Regions from separate parts of the Streptosporangium amethystogenes subsp. fukuiense genome, predicted to be linked through region 1. Evidence: riboswitches for the same ligand, from Rfam matches in the RefSeq annotation. Region 1 holds a riboswitch; the other holds the start of a gene.
The links. Region 1 has a riboswitch for S-adenosylmethionine ahead of ACFQVD_RS19760 (FAD/NAD(P)-binding protein). Riboswitches for the same ligand answer to the same signal wherever they lie in the genome.
Positions count from the first base shown of each region.

Region 2: linked by a shared signal. The riboswitch ahead of thrC (threonine synthase) and the one ahead of ACFQVD_RS19760 (FAD/NAD(P)-binding protein) in region 1 are both predicted to bind S-adenosylmethionine.

Region 1 covers NZ_JBHTEE010000001.1:4,659,436-4,666,402, reverse strand. The annotation lists gene ACFQVD_RS19775 (nitric oxide synthase oxygenase) at 1-856, shown strand, start outside; gene ACFQVD_RS19770 (enoyl-CoA hydratase-related protein) at 1,065-1,838, shown strand; gene ACFQVD_RS19765 (DUF402 domain-containing protein) at 1,864-2,385, opposite strand; SAM riboswitch class IV at 2,438-2,550, shown strand; gene ACFQVD_RS19760 (FAD/NAD(P)-binding protein) at 2,676-4,433, shown strand; gene ACFQVD_RS19755 (ABC transporter substrate-binding protein) at 4,460-6,085, shown strand; gene ACFQVD_RS19750 (ABC transporter permease) at 6,082-6,967, shown strand, end outside.
Region 2 covers NZ_JBHTEE010000001.1:7,909,679-7,916,645, forward strand. The annotation lists gene ACFQVD_RS35185 (S1 family peptidase) at 1-151, shown strand, start outside; gene ACFQVD_RS35190 (S1 family peptidase) at 319-1,830, shown strand; SAM riboswitch class I at 2,040-2,182, shown strand; gene thrC (threonine synthase) at 2,197-3,489, shown strand; gene ACFQVD_RS35200 (MoaD/ThiS family protein) at 3,512-3,787, shown strand; gene ACFQVD_RS35205 (cold-shock protein) at 4,138-4,338, shown strand; gene groL (chaperonin GroEL) at 4,725-6,350, shown strand; gene ACFQVD_RS35215 (YncE family protein) at 6,834-6,967, shown strand, end outside.

The DNA of each region.
Region 1 (6,967 bases):
CGAGTGTGTGAACCACCTGCGGGACGCGGCGCCCGGCCGCCGGATCCGCCCGACGATCACCGTCTTCCCCCAGGACCGGCCGGGGGCGCCGGGACCGCGGATCTGGAACGAGCAGCTCATCCGGTACGCCGGGTACGCGACGGCGGACGGTTCGGTCGTCGGGGATCCCCGCTACGTCGGCTTCACCGCGATGCTGCGCGAGCTGGGCTGGTCCGGCGGTCCCGGAAGCCCCTTCGACGTCCTCCCACTGGCGGTCTCGGTCGGGAGCGGGCCGCCGCTGCTGTCCACGATTCCCGGCGACGCCGTGCTGGAGGTCGCGCTTTCGCACCCCCGTCACCCGTGGTTCGAGCAGCTGGGGCTGCGCTGGCACGCGGTACCGGTCATCTCGAACATGTGCCTGGAGATCGGCGGCGTCTGCTATCGGGCGGCGCCGTTCAACGGCTGGTACATGGGCACCGAGATCGGCGCCCGCAACCTGGCCGACGCCGACCGCTACGACCTGATGCCGTTGATCGCCCGGCGTCTGGGCCTGAACACCGGCACCGACCGCTCGCTCTGGCGGGACCGGGCGCTGGTGGAGTTGAACGTGGCGGTCCTGCACTCCTTCGAGCGGGCGGGGGTGACGATGACGGACCACCACACCGAGGCCAGGCACTTCCTGATCCACCTGGAGCGCGAGGAGCGGGCAGGACGGGTCTGCCCCGCGGACTGGACCTGGATCGTGCCGCCCATGTCGGCCTCGGCCACGCCGGTCTTCCACCGCTACTACGAGGACAGGCGGCTGTCGCCGAACTTCGTCCACCACGCCGACTCCCTGGAGCGTGCGCTCGGCCACCGGACCGCGACGGGAGGTTGACTCGGGGAAGACGTACCGGCGCCGCACCCGCGGTGACCCGCCGCGTGGTGGGGCGCGGCCCGGCCCGCTCCCGCGGGCCTCCCTCTCTCCGGTCCGCTCGCACCTGCTGACACCGGGAAGGGAAAAGGTGTAGAACGATATTCTGTAGCTCTCCGGGTGGGGAGCTCCTGTGCGGGAGCGCCCCGGGGGCTTCCGGGAGGGAGATGCGATGGTCGACCTGGTGCTGCCGTCGATCGAGCGGGGCGTGCTGACGCTGACGTTCAACCGGCCGGACCGGCTCAACGCCTGGACCGACGAGATGGGCCGCCGCTACTTCGACCAGCTGGCCGAGGCGGAGAAGAACCCCGAGGTCCGGGTGATCGTGGTCACCGGTGCGGGAAAGGGCTTCTGCGCCGGGGCGGACTTCCGGACGCTCACCGCCATCCAGGACGGCTCGTACGCGGGGGAGCCCGACCGGCGCCCCAACACCTTCCCGACCACGATCCGCAAGCCGATCATCGCCGCGGTCAACGGCGCCTGCGCCGGGCTCGGCATGGTCCACGCCCTGGTCTGCGACCTGGTCTTCACCGCCGCCGAGGCCAAGTGGACCACCGCCTTCGCCCGGCGCGGCCTGGTCGCGGAGTACGGCCTGTCGTGGATCCTGCCCCGCCTGGCCGGGCAGGCCAGGGCCATGGACCTGCTGCTCTCCGGGCGCACCTTCACCGGAGCCGAAGCCTGCGAGCTGGGCCTGGCCAACCGGGCGGTGCCGGGAGAGCGGTTGATCGAGGAGACCCTGGCCTACGCCCGCGAGCTGGCGACGTACAGCTCTCCGGCCTCGATGGCCGTGATCAAGCGTCAGATCTGGGGCGACTGGCAGCAGACCCTGGAGGCGTCGGAGTCGGCCGCGGCACGCCTGATGGTCGACTCCTTCACCCGGCCGGACTTCGCCGAGGGGGTCGCCAGCTTCGTCGAGCGCCGCGCCCCCGGCTTCCCGCCGCTGTAGTCACGCCGTAGTCGCTCCGGCGCTCTCAGCTGACCAGGGCGAGCCAGCGCGGAGCGGTGTCGAAGGGGGCCGTGCGGGCGGTGACGGCCTCCATCAGCCAGGCGGCCGAGGCGCGGGCGCTCCGGACGACCTCGGGCGGGTAGGCGTACCTGACCCGGTGCTCCTCGAACTCGTCCTCGTCGTCCAGGAAGACCCGGCAGGCGCGGCCCTTAGCCGGGTTGCGGCGCGTCCGGATCACGTCGAGGTCCAGGTCGACCATGGTGACCTCGCCGTCGCTCCACCGTGGCACGGTGGAGATGTCGCAGTAGATCTCGTGTTTGTGCGGGGCGGAGTTGAAGGCGGCGGTCCACCAGGCGTCGCGGGGGAAGAGCATCACGAAGGCATGCGGGGAGGCCACCTCGGGTCCGTGGCCCTTGCGGCCGACGGAGTTGGCCGCGCAGCCGGTCCACACCCCGTGCTCGTCCTCGCCGAGCAGGAGACCGCTGTGGTGCCAGTGCAGTGACCCGTCGTATTTGCGGTAGACCACCTTCACCGTCTCATAGGACATTCCCCAACATTAAGCCTTGACAGAGATCTATGTATTTCCTACCTTCTAAATAGGTTAAGAGTGTCAGTGCGAAGCCCCGGCTGGCTGACCGGCAACCCTCGCACCGCGGCGGGGTGCCCCCGGGGGAGACCTGGCGGCACGGTCGGCGTGCCGCAAGCGCGGACCCCCTCACCGGGGTCACCGAGACATGTCCGGGAGTGCCACATGTCGAAGACCAGCACACTGAACTGCGCGAGCCCCGTCGACCCCGACACCCACGGCCACTACCGGCCGCACCGCAGAGCCGCCGCATGAGCGCCTCGATCGCCGTCGTCGGTGCCGGCCCGACGGGCACCTGCCTGGTGGAACGCATCTGCGCCAACGCCGCCGACCTGCTCGGCTGGCCCTCGCTCGACGTTCACGTGATCGACCCCCACCCGCCGGGCGGCGGCCGCGTCTGGCGCCGTGACCAGCCCGAGCTGCTCTGGATGAACTCCGCGGCCGCCGACGTGACGCTCTTCACCGACGAGTCGGTGCGCTGTGAGGGGCCGATCCGTCCAGGCCCCACGCTGGCCGAGTGGCTCGGCGGGGACCCGGGCACCTTCGCCTCCCGCCCGGCGCAGAACGGCTACCTCTCCCACGTCTTCAGGCACGCGGTGGAGACCGCCCCGCGCGGGGTCAGGGTGCACGTGCATCCGGCCCGCGCCGTCGACCTCGCCGACATCCCCGACGGCCAGGCGGTACGGCTGGAGGACGGCCGGACGATCGAGGTCGACGCGGTGATCCTGGCCCAGGGGCACGGCGACGTGACCCCGAACGGGGAGGAACGGGCGCTGGCCGACCTGGCCGTGCGCGGCGGGCTGCGCTACCTGCCCACCGGATACGCGGCCGACCTCGACCTGGACGGCATCCCCGCCGGAGAGCCGGTGATCGTGCGGGGGATGGGGCTGGCCTTCGTCGACCTGATGGTGCTGCTCACCTCGGGCCGGGGCGGCCGGTTCGTCCGCGAGTACGACGGGGAACTGGTCTACCTGCCCGGCGGGCGGGAGCCCCTGCTGCACGTGGGATCACGGCGCGGCGTGCCGTACCACTCCAAGACCGGCTACCCCTTCGGGGGCGCACGCCCGCCGGTGCCGCGCTTCCTCACCCGCGAGGCGCTGGGCGAGGGCCCGTGGAACTTCCGCCGGGACGTGTGGCCGCTGGTCGCCAAGGAGCTCGCCTTCGCGTACTACCACGAGCTCCTCACCGCCCACCCCGAGCGCGCCAGGCTGGACTGGGCGGCGTTCGCGGAGGCGTTCGCCGACGAGGAGTGGCGCAGCCCGGGCATCCGCAAGCTGATCCGTACGGCCGTGCCCCGGCACCTGGACCGGCTCGACCTCGACCGGCTCGACCGGCCGCTGGCGGGCATCAGGTTCGGCGACCGGGCGGGGCTGCAGAAGTGGATGCACGGCTACCTCGCGGCCGACCTGGAGCGGCGCGCCGACCCGGCGCACAGCGCCGACCACGCCCTGATCCTCGGGCTGATCTCCGTCTACGGCGTCCTGGCCGAGCTGGGCGTCTCCGACCCGTGGTTCCACGGGTTCTTCAGCTACATCGCCAGCGGCCCGCCCGGCCCCCGTCTTGAGGAGTTGCGCGCCCTGGCCAGGGCGGGGGTGGTCACCTTCCTCGGCGCCGACCTCAAGGTCGACCACCACGACGGGCGCTGGCGGGCGCAGAGCCCCACCGTGCCCGGCGGCGTGACGGCCACGACCCTCGTCGAGGCCAGGCTGCCCGCGCCCAGCGTGAGCCGGGCCACCGACCCGCTCATCGGCGCGCTCCGCGACCGGGGCGAGCTCGACGAGAAGTCGGGGCTGGTGAACGTGCGGGCCGCGGACCGCCGCCTGGTCGACAGGTCCGGCACCCCGCACTCGCGCAGGTTCGCCTTCGGTCCCTGGGTCGTCGGCGGCCAGGCCACCGGCGGCTTCGCCAGACCCCGCCTCAACGCCCCGCTCTTCCGCCACGCCGACGCCCTCGCCCGGATCGTCCTGTCCGAGGCGGTCGGCACCCAGATAAGAAGGCACGTCGCATGAACCGCCAGGTCTCGAAGGAGAAGAGAGTGAAGTTGCGATGGGGCGCCCTGACCCTCGCCGGGGTGCTGGCGCTGGCGGCGTGCGGAGCCGAGAGCGGGGCCCCGGCCGTGGCGGCCGGCGGCGACGGAGGGTCGCTCGTCTGGGCCGTCGAGACGCAGCCGATCACCTTCAACCCGCACCAGTGGGGCCAGAACAAGGCGCGCCTGCTGGTCCACAACCAGTTCGACGCGTTGATCGCCCGAGGCGCGAACGGCGATTTCCTGCCGTGGCTGGCCACCTCCTGGCAGGTCTCCAAGGACGGCCTGACCTACACCTTCGAGCTCCGCGACGACGTGACCTTTCACGACGGTGAGAGGTTCGACGCCGCCTCGGTGAAGGCCAACCTCGACCAGCTCGTCTCGCCCGGCTACAACGCGGCGGTCAGCGCCATCCAGCTGCGCAACTTCGACCACGCCGAGGTGAGCGCCCCGTACACCCTGAAGGTCACGCTGAAGGCCCCGGACGGACTGTTCCTGGACTTCCTCTCCTCCCCGCTCGCCGGCCAGGTCTCCCCGAAGTCGCTGAAGAACGCCAAGGACCTCAAGGCGGGCGGGGTCGACGTGGTCGGCACCGGGCCGTTCATCCTCGACCGGTTCACTCCCGGCCAGGAGGTCCACTACCGGCGCAACCCGAACTACGACTGGCCGCCCGCCGGCGCCGCCCACCAGGGGCCGGCACACCTGGCCGAGGTCACCTACCGCTTCCTGCCCGAGGCGGCGGTGCGGGTCGGCGCGCTCACCTCCGGGCAGGTACAGGTGATCGAGGGCGTGCCCGCCACCGAGATCGGCCTCATCAAGGGCGACCCGGAGCTGACGCTGGAGACCAGCCTCAACTCCGGCAGCGCGTTCTCCTACTACTTCAACGTCTCCCGCCCCCCGTTCGACGACAAGCGGGTCCGTGAGGCGTTCCGCGACGCCGTCGACGTGGACGCCGTGCTCGACTCCGTCTACCGGGGCACCGCCAAGCGAGCCTGGAGCGTCATCGGCCAGGGCAGCCCGCGGTTCTACGACCCCTCGCTGGAGAACACCTTCGGCAACGACCCGGCGCGGGCCAACAGGCTGCTCGACGAGGCCGGCTGGAACGGACGTGACGCCGAGGGCTACCGGGTCAAGGACGGCAGGCGGCTGACGGTCCGCACGGTCAGCGCCGCGCCGTTCGTCCGCGACCGCCGTGACGTCCTCGCCCAGGCCGTCCAGGCGGCGGTCAAGCGACACGCGGGCATCGACTTCCAGATCAAGCTCGTGGACCAGGGCACCGCGCAGCAGGCCGCCGACGAGAACGAGTACGAGATCTTCGAGAACTCGCGCGGCGACACCGACGTCGGGGCGGCGCTCAACCTGATCCTGCCGAAGGGCGCGGCGATCAACCGTACGAGGTACGAGAGCGCGGAGCTGGACAGGCTGCTCACCGACGCGTCGGCGACCTCCGACCTCGCCGAGCGCAAGGAGCTCTACGCCAAGGTGCAGAAGATCGTGGTCACGGACGAGGCACTGCTGCTCCCGCTGTACGTGCCCGCCGACCAGATCGCCTACGGCGCGGGTGTCACCGGCATCACCTTCGAGCCGGTCTCCGGCACCCCCAACAGTGCCTACGACGTCCGGATCGGGACATGAGCACCCTCACACTCACCCGGCGGCGGGGGCTGGCCGCCGCCGGGTGGCTCGGCCCGGTGGCCAGGCGGCTCGGAGCGGGCGTCGCCGTGCTCTGGGCCGCCGCCACCGCGGCCTACCTCGCGCTGATGCTCGCCCCCGGAGACACGATCGACGTGCTGATCGGCGACGGCCTCGACACCCCCGAGCGGCGGGCGCAGATCATCGCCGAGTGGGGACTGGACCGCTCACCGCTCCAGCAGTACGGCGACTACCTGCTCCGCCTCCTCCAGGGCGACCTGGGCCACTCCTACGTCCTGCAGCGCGGTGTGGGGGAGATCCTGGCCTCCCAGATCTGGCCGACGGTCCAGCTGGCGCTCACCGCCGCGGCCTTCGGGGTGCTGCTCGCCCTGGTGCTCGCCCTGGCCACCGCCGGGCGCCGGTCCTGGCTCGGCGGTCTGGTCGGGCTCTCCGAACTGGCCGTCGTCTCGGTGCCGCCGTTCCTCGTCGGCATCCTGCTGCTCGCCGTCTTCTCCTTCACCCTCGGCTGGTTCCCCGTCTCCGGGGACCGGGGGTTCGTCTCGCTCGTACTGCCGGGACTGGCGCTCGGCCTGCAGATCGCGGGGGTGCTCGGGCAGGTGCTCCGCGAGGGCCTGGAACGCGCGCTGGAGGAGCCGTTCGCGGTGACCGCGCGCTCGCGCGGCATCACCGAGTGGCGGCTCGTCGCCGGGCACGCTCTGCGGCACGCGCTGCTCCCCGCCGTCACCCTCACCGGCTGGTTCACCGGCGCCCTGCTCGGCGGCGCGATCATCGTGGAGGCCGTGTTCGGCCGCCCCGGGCTCGGCCAGGTCACCGTCGGCGCGGTGAACAGCAAGGACCTGCCCCTGGTGATGGCGGTCGTGCTGA
Region 2 (6,967 bases), 3.3 Mb from region 1:
GCAACGGTCGAGCTGGGTCACCGTCGCCGGCTCCGAGGGCGCGGGTTCCGACGAGCGGATCAGCTACGTCGGCCCGCCCGGCTTCTACCGCTACCGGGTGGTCTCGGTGAGCGGCTCCAGCCCCTACACGCTGAAGGCCAAGGCGCCCTGACCCGCCTTCCGCGGCCCTCACCCAGGCCGCGGCCCGAACGGCCGCAAATCGTCTGCCGCGTGGCGTGTGGCGTTCGAGGTCCTGGCGGCGATGGCTGGATTAGGGTGGCGTTGCCCGTGCGGCGCTCTCCCCCTCCTGCTGTGAAAGCCGAGGTCGAGGAGAGTCTCATGTTCCGCAGACATGCCGTCGCCACGGGCTGCGTGCTGGCGGTCACCGCGCTAACCCTGACAGGTGTGCCGGCTGCGGCCGGACCCCGGGTGAAGAGTGTTCCGGTCACCGTGTCCGCCTGGAAACCGCCGTCGGGCATGCTGGAGGCGCTCCAACGCGACCTGGAACTGACCAGGGAACAGGTGCGGGCACGTCTGGCCAACGAGATCCGTATGTCGGGGATCGAGACAGACCTCCGCGAGGCGCTCGGCGACCGTTTCGGCGGCTCGTGGCTGATGGGAACCATCGCGCAGACCCTCGTGGTGGCCACCACCGACCCCGCCGACCTCCCCACGATCGTCGCGGCGGGCGCCAGAGCCGAACTCGTCAAGCGGTCGCTGACGGAACTCGCCGGGCTCATCAGCGACCTTAACGTGGACCTGCCGGGAGAGGGCGAAGGGGGCGATGTGCGCTTCGTCGACGCCAGGAACAACAGGATCGTCATCCTGTCGAAGAGCCCCCTGGCAACCGAGGATCTCGTGGAGGCCGTGGGGGCCGACTCAAGTGTGGTGAAGGTGGTGCCGACCACCGAGCGGCCCCGGCTCTTCACTGACGTGCAGGGCGGTGACGCCTACTACATCGGCAGTTCGAATCGTTGCTCCGTCGGTTTCTCGGTGATGCGCGGGACCCAGGCGGGTTTCGTCAGCGCCGGTCACTGCGGTAAGGCGGGTGATGCCACCACCGGTTTCAACCGGGTGCCCCAGGGGGTCTTCCGGGCGTCGTCCTTTCCGGAGAACGACTATGCCTGGGTCGCGGTGAACTCCGGCTGGACGCCCAGGCCGGTGGTGAGCAACGGCATCGGCGGCGCCGTGCCCGTCGCCGGCTCCAGGCCGGCTCTGGAGGGTGCCTCGGTCTGCCGGTCCGGTTCCACCACCGACTGGCACTGCGGCCTCATCCGGCAGCGCGACGCCAGCGTCACCTACCCCCAGGGCACCATCCACGGGCTGACCCGTACCAGTGCCTGCGCCGAGCCGGGCGACTCGGGCGGCTCGTTCATCTCGGTGGACCAGGCCCAGGGGGTCACCTCCGGCGGCTCCGGCGACTGCACCACGGGTGGCGTCACCTACTTCCAGCCGATCAACGAGATCCTCACCGCCTATGACCTGACCCTGCTGACCGGCGACGCCACCACCCCACCGGGCACCGCCCCGCCCGCTCCGACGGTCTGCACCGGCTACCCGAAGGTCTACACCGGCACGCTGAACAACGCTCAGTCCGTCTCCCAGCCGAGCCGCTACTACCGATCCGCCGCCGCCGGCATGCACTCCGCCTGCCTGGACGGCGGTGACGGCGTCGACTTCGACCTCTACCTCCAAAGGTGGCAACGGTCGAGCTGGGTCACCGTCGCCGGCTCCGAGGGCGCGGGTTCCGACGAGCGGATCAGCTACGTCGGCCCGCCCGGCTTCTACCGCTACCGGGTGGTCTCGGTGAGCGGCTCCAGCCCCTACACGCTGAAGGCCAAGGCGCCCTGACCCGCCTTCCGCGGCCTGGCGCGGGAGGTTCCACGGGACGTCCACCGCGACCGGTGCCTGTCGGCCGCGGTGGTGCCCCTCCTGCGGACAAGGGTGATCTGTCCGGCAGGCAACACGCTATGTCTCACATAATGAGACAAGTGGCCGGGGTGGCGGTACGGCGATGTAGAGTGCCTAAGACCTGCCTGTCAGGTCTCCAACTGAATATTTGCTCATCCAGAGGGGTGGAGGGATCGGCCCTGCGAAGCCCCGGCAACCATCCCGGTTCAAGACTCGTAATCGACACGAGGTCAGCCGGGACAGGTGCCAATTCCGGTCTGTGACCAGGGTGGTCCGCAGACGAAGATGAGGGAAAGGCCTCGCTTCATGGCGCTCGCAACCACTGAGAACACCACCGCCTCGCTTGGTCGTGTCGAAGACACCCGAAACCAGCACTTCGGCCCCGCCGTGGCCCTGTCCTGTCGCGAGTGCGGTGCCCGCTACGACCTCGGCCCGAGCTTCGCCTGTATCGAGTGTTTCGGGCCCCTTGAGATCGCCTACGACTTCGGGCGGGTGACCCGGGAGCAGATCGCCGAGGGGCCGGCCAACATCTGGCGTTACCGCTCGCTGCTGCCCGTCCCCGCCGACGTGGCCGCCAAGCCCAACATGGAGCCCGGCTGGACCAGGCTCGTCAACGCCGGCAACCTCGCCCGTGAGCTGGGCATGCGCTCGCTGCACGTGAAGGACGACTCCGGTAACCCCACGCACTCTTTCAAGGACCGCGTGGTGGCCATCGCCGTCGAGGCGGCCCGTAACTTCGGCTTCCACACCCTCTCCTGCTCCTCCACCGGCAACCTGGCCGGTGCCGCCGCTGCCGCCGCCGCGCGGGCCGGGCTGGACGCCTGCGTGTTCATCCCCGCCGACCTGGAGCAGGCCAAGGTCGTCATGGCCTCCGTGTACGGGGGCAGGCTCATCGGCATCGAGGGCACCTACGACGATGTGAACCGCTTCTGCTCGGAGCTCATCGGCGACGAACTGGGCGAGAAGTGGGGCTTCGTCAACGTCAACCTCCGGCCGTACTACGCCGAGGGCTCCAAGACGCTGGCATACGAGATCGCCGAGCAGCTCGGCTGGCGCGTTCCCGACCAGATCGTCGTGCCGGTCGCGTCGGGCTCCCAGCTCACGAAGATCGACAAGGGTTTCAAGGAGCTGATCGAGCTCGGTCTCGTCGAGGACAGGCCGTACAAGATCTTCGCGGCCCAGGCCGAGGGATGCTCCCCGGTCTCCACCGCCTACAAGGCGGGCCACGACGTGATCCGCCCAGTGAAGCCGGACACGATCGCCAAGTCGCTGGCGATCGGCAATCCCGCCGACGGTCCGTACGTGCTGGACATCGCCCGCCGCACCGGCGGCGCGGTCGAGGACGTCACCGACCCCGAGATCGTCGACGCGATCCGGCTGCTGGCCAGGACCGAGGGCATCTTCGCCGAGACCGCCGGAGGTGTCACCGTCGGCGTGCTCCGCAAGCTGGTCGCGGCCGGGAGGCTCGACCCGGAGGCGGAGACCGTGGTTCTCAACACCGGCGACGGTCTCAAGACCCTCGACGCGGTGGCCGCCGAGGCGCGCCCCACCGCCGTGATTCGTCCCTCCCTTGACGCATTCCGTGCGGCAATCGCCTAGAAATCGTGAAAGGTACTGAATTATGAGCGTTTCTGTGCGGATTCCGACGATTCTCCGGACTTACACCGGTGGTGCTGCCGAGGTGAGCGGAGAGGGCGAGACCCTGCGCGACGTCCTCCAGAAGCTTGACGCGGACTTCCCGGGGATCGGTGCCCGGATTCTTGATGAAACGGGTAAGATCCGCCGTTTTGTCAACGTCTATGTGGGAGATGAGGACGTCCGCTTCGCCGACAATCTCGACACGGCCACGCCCTCCGGCGTCCAGGTCTCCATCATCCCGGCGGTCGCCGGGGGCTGAGACCCACCCCCCGCACCGCGCCGGTCGCACCCTCCCGGGGGGCGCTTGCGACACCCTCTCCATGACACCCGCCCGGCTCCGGCCGCGTGCGGGTGTCATGCTTTGTGGCGTAAACCGGTATTCGCGGTGGGGAAAGATAATGTAATCTTTAACTAACTAATAGTGATAGTCAAACTGTGCTCTCGTACTAAATGCTCTTGTAAAGAGCTAGTTTGGTGCTTGACTCTGTTGCCCAACCGGTTCCCACAGGTATGGTCGAGGACGATCGATGTGGCGAAGTCTGCCCCGGAGATTGAGGACTTCGCGAGAGGAATGGGCGTCGTCCTTAAGTCCAGTAAGAGGAGTCGCAAGTGGCGCAGGGCACCGTCAAATGGTTCAACGCGGACAAGGGCTACGGCTTCATCGCGGTAGACGGTGGTAAGGATGTGTTCGTCCATTACTCCGCGATCATGATGGATGGCTACCGTGCACTCGAGCAGGGCCAGCGAGTCGAGTTCGAGATCACCCAGGGGCAGAAGGGTCCCCAGGCGGAGTCCGTCCGGGCGGTCTGACATGGCCGTCCCGTGAACCCGCGGGGAGGGGCCGGTGGATCCCGCGGCAGCGCAGTCCGCCGGATCCACACCACCTAGGCCCGGCTCGCCTCCCCAATCGGCGAGCCGGGCCTTCGCTTTGCGCGGAACACACGCCCGCGTGACGCGGCGCATACGCTGACGTGGCCCGGAGCGGAAGCCCGCTCCGGGCGCGACGCAGGTCAAGGGGTCGTGGCTTGCACTCGGCAAGGTAGAGTGCTAAACACGTTGTTGGCACTCACGCATAGAGAGTGCCAACCCTGGATCGAGGCGATGGGGCCCGCCGAACGGAGTCGTGGGCCCGCATGCCGTCGCGGGCGTCGGCTCGGTCCGGTGCAAGCCACCCTGTCTCTGGGAGGTCTAGCCGTATGGCAGCCAAGATGATCGCGTTTAACGAGGACGCCAGGCGCGGTCTCGAGCGTGGCATGAACCAGCTCGCGGACGCCGTCAAGGTGACCCTCGGCCCCAAGGGCCGCAATGTCGTTCTGGAGAAGAAGTGGGGCGCCCCCACCATCACCAACGATGGTGTCTCCATTGCGAAGGAGATCGAGCTCGAGGACCCGTGGGAGAAGATCGGGGCCGAGCTCGTCAAGGAAGTCGCCAAGAAGACCGACGACGTCGCGGGTGACGGCACCACCACCGCCACCGTGCTCGCTCAGGCTCTCGTACGCGAGGGTCTCCGCAACGTCGCCGCCGGCGCCAACCCGATGTCCCTGAAGAAGGGCATCGAGGCCGCCGTCGAGCGCGTGTCGGAGGAGCTGTCCAAGCTGGCCAAGGACGTGGAGACGAAGGCGCAGATCGCCTCCACCGCATCCATCTCCGCGGGCGACCCGCAGATCGGCGAGATGATCGCCGAGGCGATGGACAAGGTCGGCAAGGAAGGCGTCATCACCGTCGAGGAGAGCAACACCTTCGGCCTTGAGCTCGAGCTCACCGAGGGCATGCGCTTCGACAAGGGCCTCACCTCGATGTACTTCGTGACCGACCCGGAGCGTATGGAGGCCGTCCTCGACGACCCGTACATCCTGGTCGTCAACTCCAAGGTGTCCGCCAACAAGGACCTGCTCCCGGTTCTCGACAAGGTCGTGCAGGCCGGCAAGCCGCTGCTGATCATCGCCGAGGACGTCGAGGGCGAGGCCCTGGCCACCCTGGTCGTCAACAAGATCCGCGGTCTGTTCCGCTCGGTCGCCGTCAAGGCGCCCGGTTTCGGTGACCGTCGCAAGGCCATGCTGGGTGACATCGGCATCCTGACCGGTGCCCAGGTCATCAGCGAGGACCTCGGCCTCAAGCTGGAGTCCACCACCCTGGACCAGCTCGGCCGTGCCCGTCAGGTCATCGTCACCAAGGACGAGACCACCATCGTCGACGGTGCCGGTGACGCCGAGCAGATCGCCGGCCGGGTCAACCAGATCCGCGCCGAGATCGACAACACCGACTCCGACTACGACCGCGAGAAGCTCCAGGAGCGTCTCGCCAAGCTGGCCGGCGGCGTGGCCGTCATCAAGGCCGGCGCGGCGACCGAGGTCGAGCTCAAGGAGCGCAAGCACCGCATCGAGGACGCCGTTCGCAACGCGAAGGCGGCCGTCGAGGAGGGCATCGTCCCCGGCGGTGGCGTGGCCCTGCTGCAGGCCGGCGCCAAGGCGTTCGACAAGCTGGAGCTCTCCGGCGACGAGGCCACCGGTGCCGCGATCGTCAAGAAGGCCCTTGAGGAGCCGCTGAAGCAGATCGCCGTCAACGCCGGCCTCGAGGGCGGCGTCGTGGTGGAGAAGGTGCGCAACCTTCCCCCGGGTGAGGGCCTCAACGCCGCCACCGGCGAGTACGTCAACCTGTTCGAGACGGGCATCATCGACCCGGCCAAGGTGACGCGTTCCGCTCTGCAGAACGCGGCGTCCATCGCGGCGCTGTTCCTCACCACCGAGGCCGTCATCGCCGAGAAGCCCGAGAAGGCCGCGGCCGCTCCCGCCATGCCCGGCGGCGGCGACATGGACTTCTAAGTCCAACGCTTTCGCATAAAAGAGGCGACCCCGAGATGTCGGGGCCGCCTCTTTTGCGTGTTTCCCGAGGTCTCGTCCGTCGTATGTCATTGCAGGAGTCGTCCTGACGGCCGCCACAGGAGAGACCGTGAGCTGTGGTATTCGATCAGGAGGCCGCCCGTGCGGAACCGCGGGCGAGGGGAGGGAAGTCGAAAACCGGGCTGGCCCGGAGACACAGAGAAGTGGAGGCTGTGATCACATCCATGCCGTTTGGCTGACTTCGGCACCATCAAGCAATGAATGGACAGGGCGGGCGTACCAAGGGCTCAAGCCAGCGTGTCGTTTCCGGGACATGATGCCGTGCGGCCGTAGAACGAAGTCCCCGCTGTAGGGATGGGGTTCTTGGTGGTACAGCGGTAGGTGAGGGGAGCGATGGATCATAACCACTGGAGACCACCTGGCCGGTTACCGGCGGGTGGGTGGCGGTCACGCGTCCTTCCAGCCATGGCGGTGCTGGTCATCGTGGCCGGACCGGTGGCGCCGACGGCCACGGCCGCGGCGGCCACGCCGCCGGAGAACGTCGCCTACGTGACCAACTCGCAGTCGAACACCGTTTCGGTGATTGACACGACGACCAA